DNA from 3 places in the Paenibacillus sp. MB22_1 genome. Region 3 is predicted to be linked to each of the others. Evidence: riboswitches for the same ligand, from Rfam matches in the RefSeq annotation. Region 3 holds a riboswitch; each other region holds the start of a gene.
The links. A riboswitch is a leader RNA that binds a small molecule or an ion and turns the genes downstream of it on or off. The one in region 3 is predicted to bind thiamine pyrophosphate.

Region 1: it holds a riboswitch for thiamine pyrophosphate, as region 3 does, so the genes downstream of both, tenA (thiaminase II) here and ACL02P_RS20610 (ABC transporter substrate-binding protein) in region 3, are expected to answer to the same signal.
Region 2: it holds a riboswitch for thiamine pyrophosphate, as region 3 does, so the genes downstream of both, ACL02P_RS02370 (thiamine phosphate synthase) here and ACL02P_RS20610 (ABC transporter substrate-binding protein) in region 3, are expected to answer to the same signal.

The regions. Positions count from the first base shown of each region.
Region 1 is NZ_JBLADV010000001.1:1,053,008-1,057,204, reverse strand. Features, by position in the region: gene thiD (bifunctional hydroxymethylpyrimidine kinase/phosphomethylpyrimidine kinase) at 1-14, opposite strand, end outside; gene thiM (hydroxyethylthiazole kinase) at 11-859, opposite strand; gene tenA (thiaminase II) at 925-1,611, opposite strand; TPP riboswitch at 1,767-1,870, opposite strand; gene ACL02P_RS04825 (hypothetical protein) at 2,101-2,403, shown strand; gene ACL02P_RS04820 (hypothetical protein) at 2,517-2,639, shown strand; gene ACL02P_RS04815 (alpha-mannosidase) at 2,663-4,197, opposite strand, start outside.
Region 2 is NZ_JBLADV010000001.1:538,239-542,435, forward strand. Features, by position in the region: gene thiH (2-iminoacetate synthase ThiH) at 1-699, opposite strand, end outside; gene ACL02P_RS02360 (thiazole synthase) at 703-1,482, opposite strand; gene thiS (sulfur carrier protein ThiS) at 1,488-1,691, opposite strand; gene ACL02P_RS02370 (thiamine phosphate synthase) at 1,697-2,341, opposite strand; TPP riboswitch at 2,456-2,558, opposite strand; gene ACL02P_RS02375 (FUSC family protein) at 2,774-3,703, shown strand.
Region 3 is NZ_JBLADV010000002.1:1,913,931-1,918,127, reverse strand. Features, by position in the region: gene ACL02P_RS20620 (ISNCY family transposase) at 211-1,575, shown strand; gene ACL02P_RS20615 (cold-shock protein) at 1,674-1,874, opposite strand; TPP riboswitch at 2,181-2,290, shown strand; gene ACL02P_RS20610 (ABC transporter substrate-binding protein) at 2,479-3,516, shown strand; gene ACL02P_RS20605 (MTH1187 family thiamine-binding protein) at 3,574-3,867, shown strand; gene ACL02P_RS20600 (ABC transporter permease) at 3,864-4,197, shown strand, end outside.

The sequences.
Region 1 (4,197 bases), on a different contig from region 3:
GCGATCTGGCTCATCCGACCCACCATCCGCCGGCTCCGGTCGCCTGAAATTCACGCACTGCCGCGTGCCCTTTGAGCGAGTGCGGGTGCAGCTTCGCCAGCTCGTCGAGGAACGCGATCTGGAAGCTGCCCGGGCCGGCCGAAGCCGTCCGCTCGGCGGCGCGGGACGCGGCAGCGCCATAGAACGCCAGCCCGGCGGTGCCGGCCAGCAGCAGATCGCGCTCCACCGCGGCGAAAGCCCCCAACACCGACGTCAGCAGGCAGCCCGTGCCGGTCACCTGGGTGAGCAGCGCGTCGCCGCCGCTCACGATCCGGCACTGCAGCCCGTCGGTGATGACATCTTCACGGCCGGTGATCGCCACGACCGTGTTCAGCGCCCGCGCGGCCCGCACCGCGAGCTCGGCCGCCTCGGCGCTCGCGGTGTCGCCGGCGTCGACGCCCTTGATCTCGCGGGATTCCCCGACGAGATGGGCGATCTCCGCCGCGTTGCCGCGCACGAGCGACACCTTCACCTCGCGCAGGATGCTCAGCGCCGACTCGGTCCGGAAGGCGGTAGCTCCCGCGCCCACCGGGTCAAGCAGCACCGGCACGCCGTGAGCGTTCGCCGACTGGCCGGCAAGGATCATCGCCTCCACCTGCGGCGTCGACAACGTGCCGATGTTAAGGACAAGCGCGCCGGCGATCTTGGCCATATCGGCCACCTCCTCCGGCGCATACGCCATGACCGGCGACGCGCCAAGCGCGTATAAGCCGTTCGCCGTAAAATTCGTGACAACCACGTTCGTGATGTTATGAACGAGCGGTTTCGTATTTTGCACCTTTTGCAGCACTTCGGATAGCTCTTTTTCCAGCAAACTCATATAAGTTCAACCTCTCTTTCGATCATTTGGCTTTGGGCATGGATGGATAGCGAATCGGCGCGGAGTTACAGCTGAAGCACCGGCACCGCAACCGGCCAATCTTCCAACCGATACGCCATATCCCAGAAGAGATATTCGAGCTGGCAGCTCTGCAAAAAATGCTCGGTCATGCGTTGACGCTCCGCCGCATTGGCGGTTTCCGCCCATTGGTCCAACGCCCGCATGAACTTCTCTGTGACGCCTCCTGCCCGTTGACCGTAGAAAGTGATCCACTCATAGTACGGATGCTCCGGCGTCGGCTGCACTTCCTCCAACAGCTTCTTGCCAATCTCCAGATAAGTCCACGGACAAGGCAGGAGCACGGCGTATATTTCTCCCAAACTTCCTTCGTGGGCCACCGTCAGCATATGACGGATATAATGATGAGCCGAAGGGGCTAGCGGAAAGCCTTGCAAATCTTCAAATTTCACCCCGGCCACCCGGCAAAAATTGTGATGCGGATGAATCTCACTGTTTAAAATGAAATCGATCTGTTGATTGAACAACGCAATCTCCTCGCGGGTCTGGCACTTGGAAATCGCGATCCCGTAAATTCGCATGTAAGCATTCAGATACTCAAAATCTTGCTTGACGTAATGAATGAGCTGTTCTTTCTGTAACCGGCCTTCCGCAATACCTCTGACAAAGGGATGATCAAATATCGCTTGATAAATTCCGTCCGCCTGCCTACGCAACTCTTGAGAAAATCCCAACTTCTCCACCTCCACAAATTTTGGCAAGGAAATCCTCTGAGAGGACAACGGCAAACCGAGCTGCCAGAGCACGCAAAAAAGCCGCTCCGTAGAGGGAGCGGCTGGATGAACCCTAGGCATACCGATATACTCATGGCAGCCTAAGCGCATGTCACTTGGGGCCGGCTCCACTTTCCTACGCTAGTATGAACTAGATCAGGTTCAAAGGGTCCAAGATGATCTCTTGTCTCAGCCGATGACGGCGCCCCTAGTGGATTTCCTATGCAATTCAATTATTACTCTACCGGTCCCTGCCTGGATTGTCAATCCCGTCCAGATGGTGGAATAGGTGGATCGTTTGCATCTCTTCGTCTACACCAACCCCGCGCGGTTGCATAGCATAAATAACAGGGCACTCCTAGGAATCGATTTAGGATCGATTTCGGGATCGGTTCGACCTGTTCCCCATGACAAGCAACTGGACTCCATCAAGTTAAGGAAGGTAAAGCCATGAACTCAGCCGGAAAGAACAAGTCCTCGTCTTCCAGCAAGAAGAACGGCAAAAAAGGCGGCTTCCGGCCTAAAACCCCGGAATACACCGTAGCTGCGCTGCTGCTCTCCGGCAAACTACGCGTGGATTCCGTCCAGTTATACCGAAACGCGACCATGTTCGTCTCCTTGGTTGGCGAGTACAAAACGATCAGCAGCGACGCGAACGCCGATAAACTGCTGAATTTCCTCAATGAAAACGGGGATCTCACCATCAACGACATCATTAATGCCATGAAGAAAAAAGCGGACAGTTCCTCCTAATGCTGGCGTTCGTTGTCGTAAGCCGGAGTTGCTCCAAATGCCTGTTCATTTCAGCGGACGCCAAATGGAGATTGTACGCTTTGAACTTAATTACGATTACGGGGGTTTGCCACATGGGTCAATTTGACGGCGAAGGTTTTTCCGAATGGATTGTGATCATTATTCTGGTGGTTTTATTTTTCTATGGTTCCAACGATATTGAAACGCTAACAGGCGCCCCCACTTCCGACAACTGAGGAGGCGCCCGTTTCGCCCATCTTTATTTCAACTGAAGACGAATCGTCTTGATTTCATAAGGCGTCACTGTCAGCTCAATCGTATCTGCGGAGGACAGCTCTCCGGCCGGACGTTCCATCAGGTCGGTTTCCTGCCAGGACGCCACGGGCACTCCGACGTGTAACCGGACGCGGCCCCGGCCGCCCTTATATTCATGGAAACGGACGATCACGCTATCGTCGTCTTCCGCTTTTTTCACCGCATCGATGACGACATCCGCACTGCCGCTCGTTTGGAGCAAGGAAAACGACGGAGTATGAGCCGTACCTGGCGTAGCGTATACCGGTTGATTCAGGAGCGCTGCCGCCTGCACGGTACCGCCTTCGGACCAATCCCCCTCATGCGGATACAGCGCATACGTAAATTCATGCTCGCCGCGATCCGCCTGCGGGTCTGGGTACGTTGCCGATTTCAGCAGCGACAGGCGTATCACATGATCCTTAATGTCATGCCCGTACTTGCAATCATTCAGCAGACTAACCCCATAGCCGCGCTCCGACAAATCCACCCATTGATGCCCGACCGTTTCGAAGCGGGCGAAATCCCACGACGTGTTCCAATGCGTTGGGCGCTTCACGTTGCCATACTGAATGTCGTAAGTCGCTTCCGTCGCCCGAATGTCCACTGGAAAAGCAACCTTCAGCAGCTGCTGACGTTCCTGCCAATCCACCCAAGTCCGGAAATCGATCCGCCGGTTATCGGCATACAGAATCATCTGCTGGCGAATCGTCGAGCTCATGTACGTCCAGGTAAATGTGACGACAGCCCGCAGCGTACCGGTAACGACCTTGCATTCTTGGAGTTGCTCAACCTCGCGCTGCTTCTCCTGATAGAACACATCGATGTCCCAAGCCTCAAACATTTTGGGCTTATCCTCAAACACCTGCAGCACGTTGCCCCGTTCGCCGGAAGCCAGCACTTCACGGCCAGCGACGCGGTCGAAGATGGAGATCAGCTGCCCGCGGTCGTTCCACTCAATGTTATAAATCGGAGTTTCGATCCCGTTTGGCCGCGCTTTAAACGGTTCGCTTGTCACCGCGTTATTTGCTTGCCCGTCCTTCTTACGTTGGATCGTTACAAAGCCAAGCGGCGGCACGTTCTCCACGCGTACCCACACGGTCGTCCCGTCGAATTCGGATTGCAGCTCTTGCCCATCCGCTTGAATCCACTGTGTTCCCGTGTCTGTGTCTTGACCTTCCAAGGCAACCAGTCCGGTAAACGGCCAAGAGGACGGATTCCACACGGTATACGTATCCCCCGCATCGCTCGTCAAGGCTTGAATGGCCTGCTCCCGGCACGACTCCAGCAGCGATTCAGCTTGGGCATACTCCTCCTTGGAATCGCGGTATACCTCTGGAATGGACGAGCCCGGGATGATGTCATGGAACTGGTTGCGCAGGATCGTTTTCCAGCTTTCGTCCAGCTTGGCCTTCGGATAGGCCTCCCAGTTTCCGCAGCCCGCAAGCAACGCCTGCAAGCTAAGCAGCCATTCGGCGTCCCGGGACAGCAGCTCCAGCT
Region 2 (4,197 bases), on a different contig from region 3:
TTCCTGTCTCCAATCGTACAAGCCAAGTAATGCACCGATATTAACGGACCGATAGCCTGCAGCACAGCCGCGCTCAGGGGCATCCAGCCGATTTCGATAATTGCGCTTGGGTCCTTTCAGATGGAGCTTGGTATACGTTTCCCGGTGGTAGACCTCTTGAAATACCGTCAGGCTGTCTACACCTACCGCGCCTAACTCCTGATATTCGGAGACGGACAGCGGGTTGACCTCAATGCCTATGGAGGAAAAATACTTGCGCAGCACCTTCACGCAATCCTTTAAGTATTCGACCGGGGAATCTTTGCGGGATTCACCGGTTAACAGCAGGATATGACGGATGCCGGTAGCGGCAATCGCCGCGGCTTCCCGTTCGACCTCTTGCATATCTAATTTTTTTCGCGGAAAGTCATAGATCGAGCTAAAGCTGCAATACTCACAGTGGTTTACGCAATAATCGGACACATACATCGGGGTAAACAACTGGATCACGTTTCCGAACTGGCTTTGGGTGATCCGCTGAGCCCGTTGGGCCATCTCCTCCAAATGTCTATCGGCCGCCGGTGACAGCAAGGCTAACAGATCCTCCCCATCAAGCTTAGGCTTGCTAAGCGCCCGCCGTACATCTGCATCGCTGTAACCTTGCAGCCGCTGTGGAAAGGGGAAGCCTTCCCAGGATTGGATTTTGTCATAAAAGCTCATCACTTAGGCCCCCACTTCATCCAGAAACCCGGTCAGCGGGGAGGAGGCCACGGCGTTTTGCTCCACCGGCCCTAGTCCGGCCAAATGAGCTAGTCTGCCGGCCACTACGGCTGCGCGGAACGCTTCGGCCATCCCCAGCGGATCGCGGGCGGTCGCAATCGCTGTGTTCAAGAGGACCGCCGCCGCTCCCATTTCCATCGCTTCTGCCGCCTCAGACGGCTTACCGATGCCGGCGTCAACGATCACCGGCAGGCCTGCTTCCTCGATCAGGATCTGAATCAGTTCCTTCGTCCGCAGACCGCGGTTACTGCCAATCGGTGAACCGAGCGGCATGACGGCAGCGGCTCCTGCATCCCTTAGCCGGAGAGCAGCCGACAAATCCGGGCTCATATAAGGAAGGACAACGAACCCTTCCGCGGCCAATATCTCGGTTGCTTTAATGGTTTCCACGTTGTCTGGCAGCAAATAACGTTGATCCTGGATGACCTCCAGTTTGATCCAATTGCCCATATCCGCCGCCCTAGCCAATCTGGCGATGCGGATCGCCTCTTCCGCGTTACGGGCGCCGGAGGTGTTCGGCAGCAGCGTCATATGCGAAGGGATATGATGCAGCAGATTTTCCTCTTCCCAATCGGGATTCACTCTTCTTAAAGCGACGGTGATGACCTCTGCTCCTGAACGCTCGATCACTTCGGGAATTAAGGTGTTGCGGTTATATTTGCCGGTACCGATAAATAAACGGCTGGACAAAGCCTTGCCGCCAATATGGAATAAGTCCTGCATGCTGATCAGCCTCCCCCTACAAAATGGACTAGCTCAATGCGATCTCCATCAGATAACTGGATAACGGCATAGTCTTCCTTTCGCACAACCGTACCGTTTAGTTCAACCAACAGCTTCCGGTCCCTCCATGGGGGGTCCGCTAATAAATCGGCCAGTGTGACACAGCTTTCGTTTAACGTCGTCTCCTTCCCATTCAGACGAACCTGCACGTGGTTCACCTCCTTTCCAGCCAAGCTGCTTGCATCGCCTTGCGGTAAGCTTGGGCTTCTTCTGCCGGGTCCGGTGCATGAAACAACCTTGTCATGACGGCAATCCCTTGAGCGCCGCAGCGGATGATCTCTCCCGCTTGATCCGGTCGGATGCCTCCAATGGCGATCATCGGAACCGGGCAAGCCTTCGCCGTAGCAGTTAATGCCGCCAGCCCTCTGCCGGGAAGTCCGGGTTTGCTGGAGGTATCGTACACATGTCCGAACAGGCAATAATCCGCTCCATCTACGGCGGCCTGCACCGTTTCTTCCACCGAATGAACCGACCTGCCCAAGCGCATCCCGCTGGCTAACGGACGAGCGGAGTCCACCGGAAGACTATGGCCGGCTAAGTGGACATTCACTGCCCGCGCGGCCAAGGCCACGTCCAGCCGATCGTTCACGACAATTTTGTTCAGCGGAATGCCTGATTCGAACATTTGTTGAATGATCTCCAGCTGACCTTTCGCGGTGAGCTGCTTATCCCGCACATGAATGTAATCCAAGTAGGGAAGGGCCTTGAGGGATACCCTGAGCAGTTCGGATACGTGGATGGGAGAGATGGAGATCAGATGCAGTTCGGGTGCGGTTAGCGTTAATTTTTGGCTCGTCATATTCATCCCCTCTCAGGTTAGAAATCCAATGCAAAAAAGCCCCCTCCGTAAGGAGGGGGCTAAGTTCAGCAACAGAATGTATAAGCCTAAATAGACCTATTTTCCGGTTCATGTATGCTTTACTCTCCACTTCCCTACGCAGGTCTTAACCCGTTCAGGTTCAAAGGGTCCGAATCTTTCGATTCATCTCAGCCTTGCGGCTCCCCTAGTGTCGATCGATTTAGAATTGTCATGTTTACTATACACGGGGATCCAGATAATTACAACCGTTGAATTGGATTGGTGTTAAGCTGCCTGCTTTAAGCCGTTTCCAAGAAATTTTCATGAAAATGTCACGATTTATCGCAAAAATAGCCGTTTTGTGATGTTTAATTAAATTGAAGCGAATTAAAAACATCCTCTATAATACGGTCGGAGCTTGATTGGGGAGTGATGAGATTGAAATGGACGATTGGTTTACGCAATCTCAAGACAGGGCTAGCCATCTGTTTGTGTGTGATCGTTGCAGCGTTATTGCGCTTGGAGTATCCTTTTTACGCCGCGATCGCAACGATCATTTCCATGGAAAATTCGGTCACCAACTCATTTACGGCCGGGAAACATCGGACGATGGGGACGTTTGTTGGGGCGATCGTGGGTGCAGGTTTCGCCATGATTGAGCCTGGGAACGCGGTGTATTGCGCGTTAGGCGTCATCGTCGTAATCTATGTCTGCAATTTGCTGAAATGGAATAAGTCAATATCCATCGGGTGTATCGTTTTTTTAGCTATCATGTTGAATCTTCAGCCGGGTGAAAGTCCGATTTTTTATGGGATTAACCGGATCACAGACACATTGGTTGGTATTGCTGTTGCTGTGATCGTCAATTTGGTCGTCTTCCCCCCTAAACATGAGGCCGATTTGGAAAAGGCGCGGAAAGCCGTCGCTAAGCGGATGGCCGATTTATTCGGGCAGATCACGACGTGCCGGGAAGTCGTCGATTTGGAGAGTTTTCGTGCGGAGCTAGGTTGCCTGGAGAAATATTATCAGCTTTGCAAAGAGGAATTCCATCTGACTCGAGATCTCAGCGAATCGATGGAGCACATCGGCAAAGAAATTGAATCCTATCGCCATATCTATGAGCATTTGGTGATTTTGCAGCAGCTGCTTGCCGAGCATCGACTGTTGCTGGTCGAGGCCGATCATGAACGGAGCGACTCAGCAGAGGTAGGAAACCGTAGTGAAGAGCAGCAGTACAAGATCGAAACCGTCTATGAGTACCACGCGGATTGGATATACGCTGAGCTGCAGAAGCTGGGATTACCGCTTCCGATTAAGGAGCGGGGTCGTTTCCAGACGAAAGCGGAGCTTAAAATATCGTAACGTGGGTATGGTGCCTACGATTTTCTAACGAACAGGTAGAAAGGGGATGTCCCAAGAGCCGTTAAAGGCTTCTGGGGCATCCCTGCTTTTTTAAGCAAAATAGTGTCCTGATGGCACCAAGAAAACCGAAATGGGCATCAGCCTCTTCCGGTGTGATGCTGACCACAGGCACGTTTAATTGCCGCCCGATGACAGCAGCGATTTCGCGAAGCTGAATGCCTTCGTCGCCGGCACCAAGCAACCGTGAACCCGCTGGGGCGGACTCTACATCCGCTAGTATGAAAAAGAAGGGTTGCTGGATGAGATTGATGAAAATCAAAGGCTTTTAGTGGATCAGAGCCCTCTTCCAGCCATAGCTCATATACCAAGAGATTCGCGGGAAAAAGATATTTAGTAAAGCAAGAAGGACAAATAAAAATAAAAAGACTCCCATTACTAACCAACTCCTTAAAAAACAATACGTTAAGTATCGGAAATTGTTTCAAGGATTGTTT
Region 3 (4,197 bases):
GCCCTTAATGCGAGCACGCATTAAGAGCAGTTCCTAACTAGTTTCCCCTGAAAAAGTCAGGGTGTTTTGAGCATAATTAAAAGGAATTCAGCACCTCAAAATGGAAATTGTTATTGACGAGATAACAAAGTTCCACACCCCGAGGGAAGAATTCCTTTGCTATAGGAGTTCAACAGAAGCCCTCGGGAATCCTTCCAAGAGGTGAAGAAAATGTTGAAACTTCGAGACGAGCAATTGACCATCTGGGATGCCATTCTCCCGGAATCTGTTAGAAAGTTGCCGGTCGAGCTTGCAATCATAGATCAATTACTGGACGACGACCGTTTTCTTCAACCGTTTACTGAGTTGCACCCGAAAGGCAAGAAAAGCGGCCGTCCTACGCTTGCAATTGAAAAGTACATCCGTCTTATGGTCCTGAAGCATAAATACAATTTGGGCTACGAGTCACTCGTGAAGGAAGTCGGTGACAGCATCACATGGCGAATGTTCTGCCGGTTTGCCATCGACGAACCGATGCCCGACCCGTCTACGCTCATCTATGCCCGCAAACGCTACGGCGACAAGATCGTCGAAGACATCAATGCCGCACTCGTAAAGCAGTGTGAGGAAAAAGCCGTTCTGAAAACCCGCAAATTGCGCACGGATACGACGGTTGTGGAATCCGACATCCATCACCCGACAGACGCTACGCTGTTGCAAGATGGCGTAAAAGTCATCACTCGAACGATTCAGAAAATCCGGAAAGTCGCCTCCCACACTGTTCAAGGCTTTGAAGATCGTACGGCAGAAATCAAGGAAAAGATTCTGTCCATCGCGAAAGTTCTACGTCGCCGCACCCGTGAATCTTGGGAAGAAGTTGACCGGATCACTGGGAGCGTAATCGAAGTAGCCGAGAACGTTGTGAACAAGGCGCAAGCCGTTATCGAGAAACTGCAAGACAAGGGCAAAGCTGCTCTTCGACAAAGTAAAACCAAACTGACCGAGGCGGTCACGCTAACCGGCAAGTTGTTGGAACAAGCCAAACAGGTCGTTTCCGGCAATCGAATCATCGCAGATCGGATCGTCAGTTTCTTTGACCCGGAAGCAAGACCGATTAAGAAAGGTAAGCTGGCCAAAGGAACTGAGTTCGGCTACAAGGTGCGAATCGACGAGACGGAAAGTGGCTTTGTGACCGGCTACGCTGTCTACGAGGGGAACCCCTCGGATGATGAACTGCTCGTTCCCGCTGTACAGGCGCATATCAAGCAATTCGGCAAAGCGCCGCAAGCTGTAGCGACCGACCGCGGTTTCTCAAGCAAGAAGAACGAAACGGCCATTACCGAACTTGGTGTGAAGCGAGCTAGCTTGCCGCGAAAGGGCAAAAAAGGCATTGCCCGATCCGAGTACGAAAACGAATTATGGTTCAAAGACTTGCAGCGTTACCGTGCAGCTGGAGAAGCGAAGATTAGTCTTCTCAAGCGGAAGTACGGTTTGAACCGCAGCAGGTATCGGGGCTTTGTCGGCTCAAAATGCTGGGTCGGCTTCGGGATTCTGACCCACAACCTGCAAAGAGCGGCAAAAATGCTCCAAAACTAACATGGAAACCGATCATTAGGGAAAGTTCTCCCTCACAACCCAGCCAGCAACCCGAAACTATTTTTGAAAATCGACTTTTTCAGGAGCAACTAACTAACTTACAGTTTTACAACGTTCTCGGCTTGCGGGCCGCGGTTGCCTTGAACCACGTTGAATTGTACGCGTTGGCCTTCGTCGAGGGTTTTGAAGCCTTCGCCGGTGATTGCGCTGAAATGAACGAATACGTCATTTCCGCCTTCCACTTCGATGAAGCCAAAACCTTTCTCAGCGTTAAACCATTTCACTGTTCCGGTTTCCATGGGGAATACCTCCTGTTTCAAGATTAACATGATTCATTTTTTTAACAGAAGTCGCTCAATAAAGGCTGACCCTTATTGAACATGCACCACTTGTATAAAAAAAATTCACACATTGAAAAAAGTTCCAGTTTTATAAAGTGACACCCTTTTCAATGCGTGAATGATATCCTCTTTCAAAACCATGATTTGAACTCATTATATCCTTTTGCCAGATAAAAAGCAAATCCCCTGGTTTTTGCAAGCTGGTCCGGAAAGACTGGACAAATCCAGTTGGCGAAAACTATAATGACAGATGTAATCTGCAGTCATATTGTTCAGGGGTGCTGGAATTGGCCGGCTGAGAGTGTATCCCTCCAAGATACTGACCCTTCAACCTGATCTGGATAATGCCAGCGTAGGGAGCCATACCATGGTGATGAACTTATTTTACATGTCATTTCCATTGCCTATTGCGTCCCGGATCCGGGACGTTTTTTTGTATCCGGAAGTTGGAAGTTACGCTTAAGGACGCACATCCAGGGTTATACCAAGAACAAGCTGCGGAAATCTACACCAACGAAGGAGAGTAGAAGTCGTGAAAGTTCAAGTACGTACCGCACTGGCCATGTTTCTCGGTTGCTTGCTGCTGATATTGTCCGCCTGCGGCGGAGCGAATGGGAACAGCGCCGGGAAGGCGAAAGCCGGAAACCCAAGCGGGCAAAATACCGAAGCCGCCGCACCAAATCAAGGTTCTAACACAGAGCTGCAAGATGTTAAAGTCGTGCTCGACTGGAGCCCGAATACGAACCACACCGGGCTTTACGTCGCCAAGGATCAAGGCTATTTCGCCGAGGAAGGGCTGAATGTGGACATCCTCCTGCCCGGTTCCGGCGGTGCTGAGGCGATGGTTGCCTCCGGAGAGGTGCCGTTTGGCGTCAGCGTGCAGGAGAACGTAACGCAAAGCCGGATCCAAGGCGTCCCGCTCGTCTCGATTGCCGCGATCATTCAGCACAATACGTCCGGCTTCGCTGCCCCCGTAGACAAGAATATTAAATCGCCTAAAGACTTCGAAGGCAAAGCCTACGGCGGCTGGGGCTCTCCGGTGGAACAAGCGGTGATCCAATCGATCATGGACCTGCAAGGCGCTGATGTCAACAAGGTGAAATTCGTTAATATCGGGGATGCCGATTATTTTACGGCAGTGAAGCGGGATATTGATTTTGCCTGGATTTTCTACGCCTGGACAGGCATTGAGGCCGAGCTGCGGGGCGAGCCGATCGACATGCTGTATGTCAAGGATTTCTCCGAGAAGCTGGACTACTACACCCCGGTACTCGTGACAAACGAGAAGACGATCAAGGACAACCCCGAGCTGGTAAAGGCTTTTATGCGGGCCGTGTCTAAAGGTTACAATTATGCGATCGACCATCCGGAAGAAGCGGCGCAAATCCTGTTGAAAGCCGTACCGGATCTCGACAAGGACCTGGTGGTGGCCAGTCAAAAATGGCTGAGCCCGAAATACAAGGACGATGCTCCGCGCTGGGGCGAGCAGAAGAAAGAAGTGTGGCAGAACTACTCCGATTGGATGTTTGAGCGCAAGCTGCTGGAAAAACCGCTTGACGTAGATGCCGCTTTTACCAACGAGTTTTTGCCAAGCGAATAATTTACTATACTTTAACCCAATGATGCCAAATCCCTATTCGAAAGGATGAACCCACCCATGCCAAACGCGTTATTAAGCATTCAGATCATTCCGAAGACACCCAACGGCGAAGACGTCATTCCCTATGTAGACCGGGCCATTGAAGTGATTCAAGCATCCGGGGTCAAATATCAGGTGAACCCCCTGGAGACGACCATGGAGGGGGATCTCGACGAGCTGCTGGCCATCGTGAAGAAAATGAACGAAGCCGTCATTGAGTTCGGCAGTACGGGCATCATTTCGCAAATTAAAATTTCGTACAATCCCAAAGGCGTCAGCATGGATAAGCTGATTGAAAAATATCGGCCATGAATCTCCGCAGCCTTTGGCACAACATCTGGCCGCCCCTCGTGGCGGTCATCTTGTTTTTGCTGATCTGGCAGGGCGCTACCGCCTGGTTCCACATCGAGAAGTGGATTCTCCCCAGCCCGGTGGATATCGGTCGTGAAGCGGCTGCCGGTGCGGCCAGCTTAGGGGAACACACGGCGGCGACGCTGCGGCTGATGTTTATCGGCTTTGCCATCGGGACGCTCGTAGGCTTGCTGACGGCGTTTGTCCTGCATTATGTCCCGTTTCTGAAGGCGTCGCTATATCCGCTGATCATCCTAAGTCAAAACGTGCCAACCATTGCGCTGGCGCCGC